DNA from 2 places in the Ensifer sp. NM-2 genome. Region 2 is predicted to be linked to the other one. Evidence: riboswitches for the same ligand, from Rfam matches in the RefSeq annotation. Region 2 holds a riboswitch; the other holds the start of a gene.
The links. Region 2 has a riboswitch for S-adenosylmethionine ahead of metA (homoserine O-succinyltransferase). Riboswitches for the same ligand answer to the same signal wherever they lie in the genome.
Positions count from the first base shown of each region.

Region 1 (4,179 bases), on a different contig from region 2:
CCACCTATCGCTTCGAGGCAAGCGAGGTCCGCCAGCAGTAGGATGCCTCAATTCAGGGTTCGAACGAGCCCTGGTGAATCAAGCGAGAAGGCGGGGATTGCCACGTTGAAGTGTTCTCCGCCTTCCGATTCCATGCTGTAGTGGCCGAACATGACGCCGGACGGCGTATCGAGCGGGCATCCGGAGGAATATTCGTAGGTATCGCCGGGGTTCAGCAACGGTTGCTCTCCGATGACACCGGGCCCGCTGACTTCGTCCACCTGGCCGTTCTCGTCGGTAATATGCCAGTAGCGTGTCATCAGCCGAACCGACTCGGCCGAATGGTTGGCGATGACGATGCGGTAGCCCCAGACATAGCGGCTGTCATCCGGATCAGATTGCTCTTCCAGATAATAAGGCTCCACCGTAACTTCTATGTCGCGAGTGAGCGCGCGATACATGAGCAACACCTTGTTTCAAGTCTTTCAGGGTATTCTACAGCAAGATGGTTTCGTCAAGAATAACGGCAGGATTGCATGCGTCGGCGGCAAGTCTGCGGAAAGGCGAGGCCGATGCTTGATGGCGCGGTGAGAAAACATCTGGATCCGATACTGGATCGGCTCGGTGCAGCACTTGCCCGCGGGGGTGTCGGTGCCAATGCGGTCACGATCACCGGCCTCGCGCTCGGCCTCGTTGCCGCTGTCCTCATTGCCGGACAATACTACCTTGCCGCCGCCATTGTTATCGTCGTTAGCCGGCTTTGCGATGGACTTGATGGTGCGGTGGCACGCGCCACGCGCAAAACCGATTTCGGTGGTTTCCTCGACATCGTGCTCGACTTCGCCTTCTACGGTGCCATCCCGCTCGGCTTCATCGGCGCCGATCCGCAGGCCAACGGTCTTGTCGGCGGTCTGCTGCTCTTCTCGTTCTACGTCAACGGATCGAGTTTTCTCGCCTATGCCATTATGGCCGAAAAGCGAGCGATGACGACGGATGTGCGGGGGGCAAAATCGCTCTACTTCACCACCGGGCTTGCCGAGGCGACGGAGACGATCGCCGCCTTCCTGGCCTTCTGCCTGTTCCCGACGTGGTTTCCGCTGCTGGCGGCGCTGTTTGCGGTCGTCTGCCTCTACACCGCGCTATCGCGCATTGTGCTCGCGCGAACGCGTTTTCGCGACGTCGAGTAGCGGCCGCCGCCGATCTCGGGGCGGCCGTCTTGTTCGTGGGTATCAGGCCTTGACGGTCTTCAGCGCGCGGGCGAAGTCCTCGACGATGTCGTCGCTGTCCTCGATACCGGCGGAGAAACGAACGGTGCCGGCGGAAATGCCGAGCTCGTCGCGAGCTTCGTCCGTCAGGTTCTTGTGCGTCGTCGTCGCCGGATGGGTGATCAGGCTTTTGGAATCGCCAAGATTGTTGGAGATGCGGGCGATCTGCAGTGCGTTCTGCAGTGCGAAGGCCGCATCCTTGCCGCCCTTGAGTTCGAAGGCGACAAGGGTCGAACCGCCGGTCATCTGCTTGGCGATGATGTCGGCCTGCGGATGGTCCGCGCGGCCGGGGTAGATCACCTTGGCGATCTGCGGCTGCTCGGCGAGGAAGTCGGCGACGCGACGGGCGTTTTCGGTCTGCTGCTTGACGCGCAGCGGCAGCGTCTCGATGCCCTTCAGCAACGTCCAGGCGTTGAACGGCGACATCGCCGGGCCGGTGTGGCGGAAGTAGTCATGCAGATGCTCGTTGATCCAGTCCTTGTCGGACAGAACCACGCCACCGAGGCACCGGCCCTGGCCGTCGATATGCTTGGTGGCGGAATAGACGACGATATGCGCGCCGAGTTCCAGCGGCTTCTGGAACAGCGGCGTGGCGAAGACGTTGTCGACCACGACCTTGGCGCCGATCTGGTTGGCGAGCCGAGAAACGCCTGAAATGTCGATCACTTCCAGCGTCGGGTTGGTCGGGCTTTCCAGGAAGAAGACCTTGGTGTTCTTCTGGATCGCCTTTTCCCAGTTCGCGAGATCGCGTCCGTCGACCAGCGTGCATTCGATGCCGTATTTCGGGGCCAGCGTCTCGACCACCCAGCGGCAGGAGCCGAAGAGGGCGCGGGCGGCAACGATGTGGTCGCCGGCCTTCAGCTGGCATAAAATGGCGGCAGTGACGGCAGCCATGCCTGATGCCGTGGCGCGCGCGTCTTCGGCGCCTTCCAGCATGCACATGCGCTTTTCAAACATGTCGTTGGTAGGGCTGCCGTAACGGGCATAGATGAAGCCTTCGGTCTCGCCCTTGAAGCGTGCTTCCGCCGCCTCGGATGTCTCGTAGACGAAGCCCTGGGTGAGGAAGATCGCCTCGGACGTCTCGCCGTGCTGGGAGCGGGTCGTTCCGCCGTGGACGAGTTGGGTTGCCGGGCGCCAGTTTTTGCTCATGTGACGATCACCTTCAAAAACAAAAAAACCGGCCGCGTGAAGGGCCGGTTTGAAACCCGGCCTTTTTAGCTACTTGTTTAACGTGGCTGCAAGCCGACCGGCCAAATCACCACGGGATAAAGCTCCAATACTGCTTGGGTGCGCTTGCGTCAATTCCTGGAGTTTGGTTTTGTCTCGCAACTGAAAAGAGGATCGAAATGGGCCGCGAGACTGGGATTTTGGCCGACCGCGCGATCGCCGCGCTGTTTGCGACCGGACGCTTGAAAAGCGAAAAGGCGCTGGATACCGATCAGATCCAGCCGGCAAGCCTCGACCTGCGCCTCGGCGCCAAGGCATTTCGCGTGCGCGCGAGCTTCATGCCGGGGCCGGCGCATCTCGTTGCCGACAAGCTCGACCGGCTGAAACTGCATGTCGTCGATCTCTCCGACGGCGCCGTGCTGGAAACCGGCTGCGTTTATATCGTGCCGCTGATGGAAAGCCTCGATCTGCCGGAGACCATGTCGGCTTCGGCAAATCCGAAGAGCTCGACCGGTCGCCTCGACATCTTCACCCGCGTCATCACCGATCGCGCCCAGGAGTTCGACAAGATCCCGGCTGGATATCGCGGACCGCTTTACCTCGAAATCAGCCCGCGCACCTTCCCGATCGTCGTGCGGCGCGGTTCGCGCCTGTCGCAGATCCGCTTCCGCACCGGCCAGTCGCTGCTCTCCGAGCAGGAACTGCTGGCGCTGCATGAAAGCGATATGCTGGTTGCGAGCGACAAGCCCAATGTCAGCGGCGGCGGGATCGCGCTCTCGATCGATCTCAAGGGTACGGGCCCGGACGGACTGATCGGCTACCGCGGCAAGCATCACACCGCGGTCGTCGATGTCGACAAGAAGGCGCAGCATGCCGTGTTCGACTTCTGGGAGCCGCTCTATAGCCGTGGCCGCGACGAGCTGATCCTCGATCCCGACGAATTCTACATCCTCGTTTCGCGCGAAGCTGTGCATGTTCCGCCGCTCTACGCTGCCGAGATGACGCCGTTCGATCCATTGGTCGGTGAATTCCGCGTGCATTATGCCGGCTTCTTCGATCCGGGCTTCGGCCATGCCTCTGCCGGCGGCAGCGGCAGCCGAGCGGTGCTCGAAGTCCGCAGCCACGAGGTTCCCTTCATCCTCGAGCATGGCCAGATCGTCGGCCGGCTGGTCTATGAACATATGCTGGAACGCCCGGAGGGACTTTACGGCCTCGGTCTTGGCTCCAACTATCAGGCTCAGGGTCTCAAGCTCTCCAAGCATTTCCACGCGGAGTAACAGAAAAAGTGCCGTTGCGCGGCAACGCGGCGCAACGGTCCTTGACAGATGCATGCGGTTGAGGAAGTTTCCGAAGCGCTGCGGGTGTAGTTCAGTGGTAGAACGCCAGCTTCCCAAGCTTGATGTCGTCGGTTCGATCCCGATCACCCGCTCCACTTTTTTCTTCAATGTCAGCCCATCGCGCTTTGAGCCGGCACTCCTGCGTGCGACGGCCCGAACCGTCGGACGCCGAAGCCAGTAGCCAGCCCGGTTCCATCCGGCTAATCTTGTCATCACCCATGAATCATCTGCGGCCGCGCTGGCCGTGCGGTACCACCAAGAGACGCGCTGGCCATTGCCCATGAAAATCCACCGACTGCTGGCTCTGTGCGTGTATCTGATGGCCGGTTCGCTTGCCGCCCAGCCCAGGGATCTGCCCAATCTGTTCGATGCGCGCGAGCGCATTGCCAAGCCGGATCTGACCGGCCTTGCGCGCCTACGGTTCCTGACCA
Region 1 is NZ_PVZR01000001.1:451,487-455,665, forward strand. It holds gene C6558_RS02265 (Hsp33 family molecular chaperone) at 1-41, shown strand, start outside; gene apaG (Co2+/Mg2+ efflux protein ApaG) at 48-440, opposite strand; gene C6558_RS02275 (CDP-alcohol phosphatidyltransferase family protein) at 552-1,166, shown strand; gene C6558_RS02280 (O-succinylhomoserine sulfhydrylase) at 1,209-2,393, opposite strand; SAM riboswitch at 2,438-2,516, opposite strand; gene C6558_RS02285 (2'-deoxycytidine 5'-triphosphate deaminase) at 2,591-3,688, shown strand; tRNA gene C6558_RS02290 (tRNA-Gly) at 3,769-3,843, shown strand; gene C6558_RS02295 (transporter substrate-binding domain-containing protein) at 4,029-4,179, shown strand, end outside.
Region 1: another riboswitch for S-adenosylmethionine. It lies ahead of C6558_RS02280 (O-succinylhomoserine sulfhydrylase); the one in region 2 lies ahead of metA (homoserine O-succinyltransferase).

Region 2 (4,179 bases):
TCCGTATCCGCATGCTTGTCCATCGCCTGGCTCCCCCACAGCGCCGCGCGTCTTAGCAGACGCGCAAAGGTCGCTGTACACTCTAGAACTGCTGCATGTTGTATCCTTAAATCGGCTAGAGCGCCGTGCGTTCAGATGAACACACAAAGGACGCTCTAGCACTTTGATTCTAGAGCATCTTATCCGCTTTCAGTGATTCCACTTGAAAGCGGGATGCTCTACGATTTACGGAAACATGCAGTCCTCACGACAAGCAACCTGCGTCATTTCAGGTGGATCGGCAACCGGAAATCGAGATTTTCTGCGGTAGATTCAGCGTGATAGTTGTTTCGTCGCGTCCTGCAGTCCGGCAAGCGTCAAGGGAAACATCCGTCCGCCTACGAGGCTCCTGATCATGCCGATCGACTGAGTGTAGCCCCAATGCTGCTCGGCAACCGGATTGAGCCAGATAGACCGGGGAAAATGGGCGGCGATACGCGAGAGCCAGAGCCCGCCGGCCTCGTCGTTCCAATGCTCGACCGAACCGCCGGGGTGGCTGATCTCATAGGGGCTCATCGATGCGTCGCCGACGAAGATCGCGCGGTAGTCGCTGCCGAAGGTGCGCAGCAGCTCCGCCGTGCGGGTGATGTCGGCGCGCCGGCGGCGATTGTCCTTCCACAGGCCTTCGTAGACGCAATTGTGGAAGTAGAAGTGCTCCATGTGGCGGAATTCGCCGCGTGCCGCCGAAAACAGCTCCTCAACGATGCGGATATGGTCGTCCATCGAACCGCCGACGTCGAAGAACATCAAGAGCTTGATAGCATTGCGCCGTTCCGGCCGGGTGACGACATCGAGATAGCCGTGCTCGGCGGTGGCGCGGATCGTGCCGGAGAGGTCGAGTTCGTCGGCAGCACCCTGGCGCACCCAGCGCCTGAGCCGTTTGAGCGCCACCTTGATGTTGCGCGTGCCGAGTTCGACCGTGTCGTCGTAATCCCTGAATTCGCGCCGGTCCCACACCTTGACCGCGCGCCGGTGCCGCGAGCCGTCCTGGCCGATGCGCACACCTTCGGGATTGTAGCCATAGGCGCCGAAGGGTGAGGTGCCGGCGGTGCCGATCCATTTGGCGCCGCCCTGGTGGCGCCCTTCCTGTTCGCTGAGCCGCTGGCGCAAGGTCTCCATCAGGGTCTCGAAGCCGCCAAGGCTTTCGACCAGGCGCTTCTCTTCCTCGGTCAGATATTTTTCGGCAAGCTTGCGCAACCACTCTTCGGGGATTTCACCCTGCGCGAACTCGTCTGGCGGATTGATGGCCTCAAGGCCGGAAAAACAATGCCGGAATACGCCGTCGAAGCGGTCGATATGGCGCTCATCCTTCACCAATGCCGTGCGTGCGAGAAAATAGAACGCCTCGATATCGAAGGTGGCAATGCCCGCCTCCATGCCCTCGATCAAGGACAGGAATTCCCGGAGCGTCACCGGGATCTTCGCGGCCTTCAATTCGAGGAAGAAGGGGATGAACATCCGCGGCTCCGGCCCTAGCTTTCGTTCCTGCCGATCAGGTCCATTTCGTAGGGCGTCGTCTGGTACATCTCGTTGATCCAGTTGCCGAAGAAAAGATGCGCATGGCTGCGCCAGCGGTTCTGCGGCGGCAGGGTTGAATCATTGTGCGGGAAGTAGTCATGCGGCATCTTGATCGGTACGCCCGCATCCACATCCCGGAAATATTCGTCCGATAGCGAAGTGGAATCATACTCTACGTGATTGAACATGTAGAGGCGCTTGCCCTTCTTCTCGTGCACGAGGCACACACCCATCTCCTTCGATTCCATCAGGATCTCAAGGTCGGGCACCGCATCGATGTCGGCGCGGCGCACTTCGGTCCAGCGCGACACCGGCACGGCGAAATCGTCGGAAAAGCCGTTGAGATAGACGGAGGAGGGCTGCAGGTTCTGGTGGCGGTAGACGCCGAAAGCCTTCTCCTTCAGCGGATATTTCGGCACGCCATGGAAATGATAGATCGCCGCCATCGCGCCCCAGCAGACGTTCAGCGTCGAATGCACGTTGGTCGTCGTCCAGTCGAGGATGCGCTTGAGTTCGTCCCAATAGGTGACGTCCTCGTATTCCAGCGTTTCGACCGGGGCGCCGGTGATGATGAAGCCGTCGAACTTGCGGGCCTTCACCTCCTCCCAGGTCTCGTAGAAGGCAAGCAGGTGTTCCTCGGAGGTGTTCTTCGCGCGGTGCGCGCCGATGCGGATCAGCGACAGCTCGACCTGCAGCGGCGAGGCGCCGATGAGGCGCGCCATCTGGATCTCGGTCTTGACCTTGTTCGGCATGAGGTTCAGCAGCCCGATCTGGAGCGGGCGGATATCCTGACGGATCGCCACGGTCTCGGTCATCACCCGCACGCCCTCGGTCGCGAGGGTCTCGAATGCGGGCAGCGTATCGGGTATCTTGATGGGCATGGGGCTTCCACTCGATCAATACAAAAAAACCGGCGGCGATTGATCGCGACCGGTCCTCGGAAAATCCACGTTTCCTCGGCCCTTTAGCGATTTGTTTAACGTGGCTGCAAGCCGGCCGGCCAAATCACCACGGATTGTTTGATAGCGCGGCAAGGCCGCGGGGGTCAATGAAAAACGATTCGTGTGGGTTGGCCCCTCATCCGGCTGCCGCCACCTTCTCCCCGCAGGCGGGGAGAAGGGACATTGCCGCGGCCGTTCGGCTCCCTTTCAGGCTTACAGCAGGTGATGAGGTTGCGGTCGCCGCGTTCCCCCGCCCCGCTTGCGGGGAGAGGGTTAGGGTGAGGGGCAATCTGTTGCTAGGTGCAGCAAGTCCAGACCGTTCTGCATGCCATATCCCAGCCGCTTGCCGGCCTCGCTCTGACTGAGCCAGAAGAAGCGAAAGCGGATCGGCGGGCCACCGCTCTCCGGCGTCATTTCGCGGTGCAGCCAGGGTTCCTTTTGTTCGCCGGCTAACGGCCCATGGAAATAGTGCCGGCGATGGCAGATTTTCCGGCCGTTCTGCGTGAAGTGATAGTCCTGCGTTTTAAATGGCAATAATGCCGGCGGCGGCGTCAGCCCGGTCTCCTCGACAAATTCGCGGAAGGCCGCCGCTTCAGGGCTTTCTCCCGGTTCTATCGTGCCGCCCGGGACCTGCAGATCTACATCGGGAAAGTCCGGCTCGTCGAAGACGAGCAGATGCCCTCGCCAGGTGGCGTAGATCAGGACCTTGTTGGCGTCCGGTCTCATCCGTCGCGGCGTGCCATGAAGGCCAGGCGCTCGAAAAGGTGGACGTCCTGCTCATTCTTGAGAAGCGCGCCGTGCAGCTTCGGCAGCATGGTCTTTGGATCGGCGCGCAGGTCGGCCGGGTCGATCTCGTCGGCGACGAGCAGGCGGATCCAGTCGAGCGCTTCGGAGGTCGAGGGCTTCTTCTTCAGCCCCGGCACCTGGCGGATATCGTAGAAGGCGGCAAGGGCTGCCGAAAGCAGCGTCTTGCGGATGCCGGGATAGTGCACCTCGACGATGCGGGCGAGCGTGTCTGCGTCGGGAAAGCGGATATAGTGGAAGAAGCAGCGGCGCAGAAAAGCGTCCGGCAGTTCCTTCTCGTTGTTGGAGGTGATGACGACGATCGGCCGCTGGCGGGCGTGGATCGTCTCGTTGGTCTCGTAGACGTGGAACTCCATCCGGTCGAGTTCCTGCAGCAGGTCGTTCGGAAACTCGATGTCGGCCTTGTCGATTTCGTCGATCAAGAGCACCACACGCTTCCCGGCCTCGAAGGCCTGCCAAAGCTTGCCCTTGCGGATGTAGTTCTTGACGTCGTTGACGCGCTCGTCGCCGAGCTGGCTGTCGCGCAGGCGCGAGACGGCGTCATATTCGTAAAGTCCCTGCTGCGCCTTGGTCGTCGACTTGACGTTCCATTCGATCAGGTCGAGTCCCAGAGCAGCTGCAACCTGCCGCGCAAGCTCGGTCTTGCCGGTGCCGGGCTCGCCCTTGACGAGCAGTGGCCGTTCCAGCCGGATCGCGGCGTTGACGGCGATCATCAGGTCCTTGTCGGCGATATAGTCGGCGGTGCCTTCGAATTGCATGGGCTTCTTCCGGTCATAGTGATGCGGAAAACGGTCCTGCGGGCGAGGGCCGTCGTCATGCTTCTGCAGTAGCGCATAAGCGGTGCAGGTGTCACTGCCGCTGGCTGCGACCCGTCAGA
Region 2 is NZ_PVZR01000007.1:142,809-146,987, forward strand. It holds gene C6558_RS16220 (aldose epimerase family protein) at 1-23, opposite strand, end outside; gene C6558_RS16225 (VWA domain-containing protein) at 313-1,497, opposite strand; gene metA (homoserine O-succinyltransferase) at 1,512-2,438, opposite strand; SAM riboswitch at 2,502-2,579, opposite strand; gene C6558_RS16235 (NUDIX domain-containing protein) at 2,772-3,224, opposite strand; gene C6558_RS16240 (MoxR family ATPase) at 3,221-4,060, opposite strand.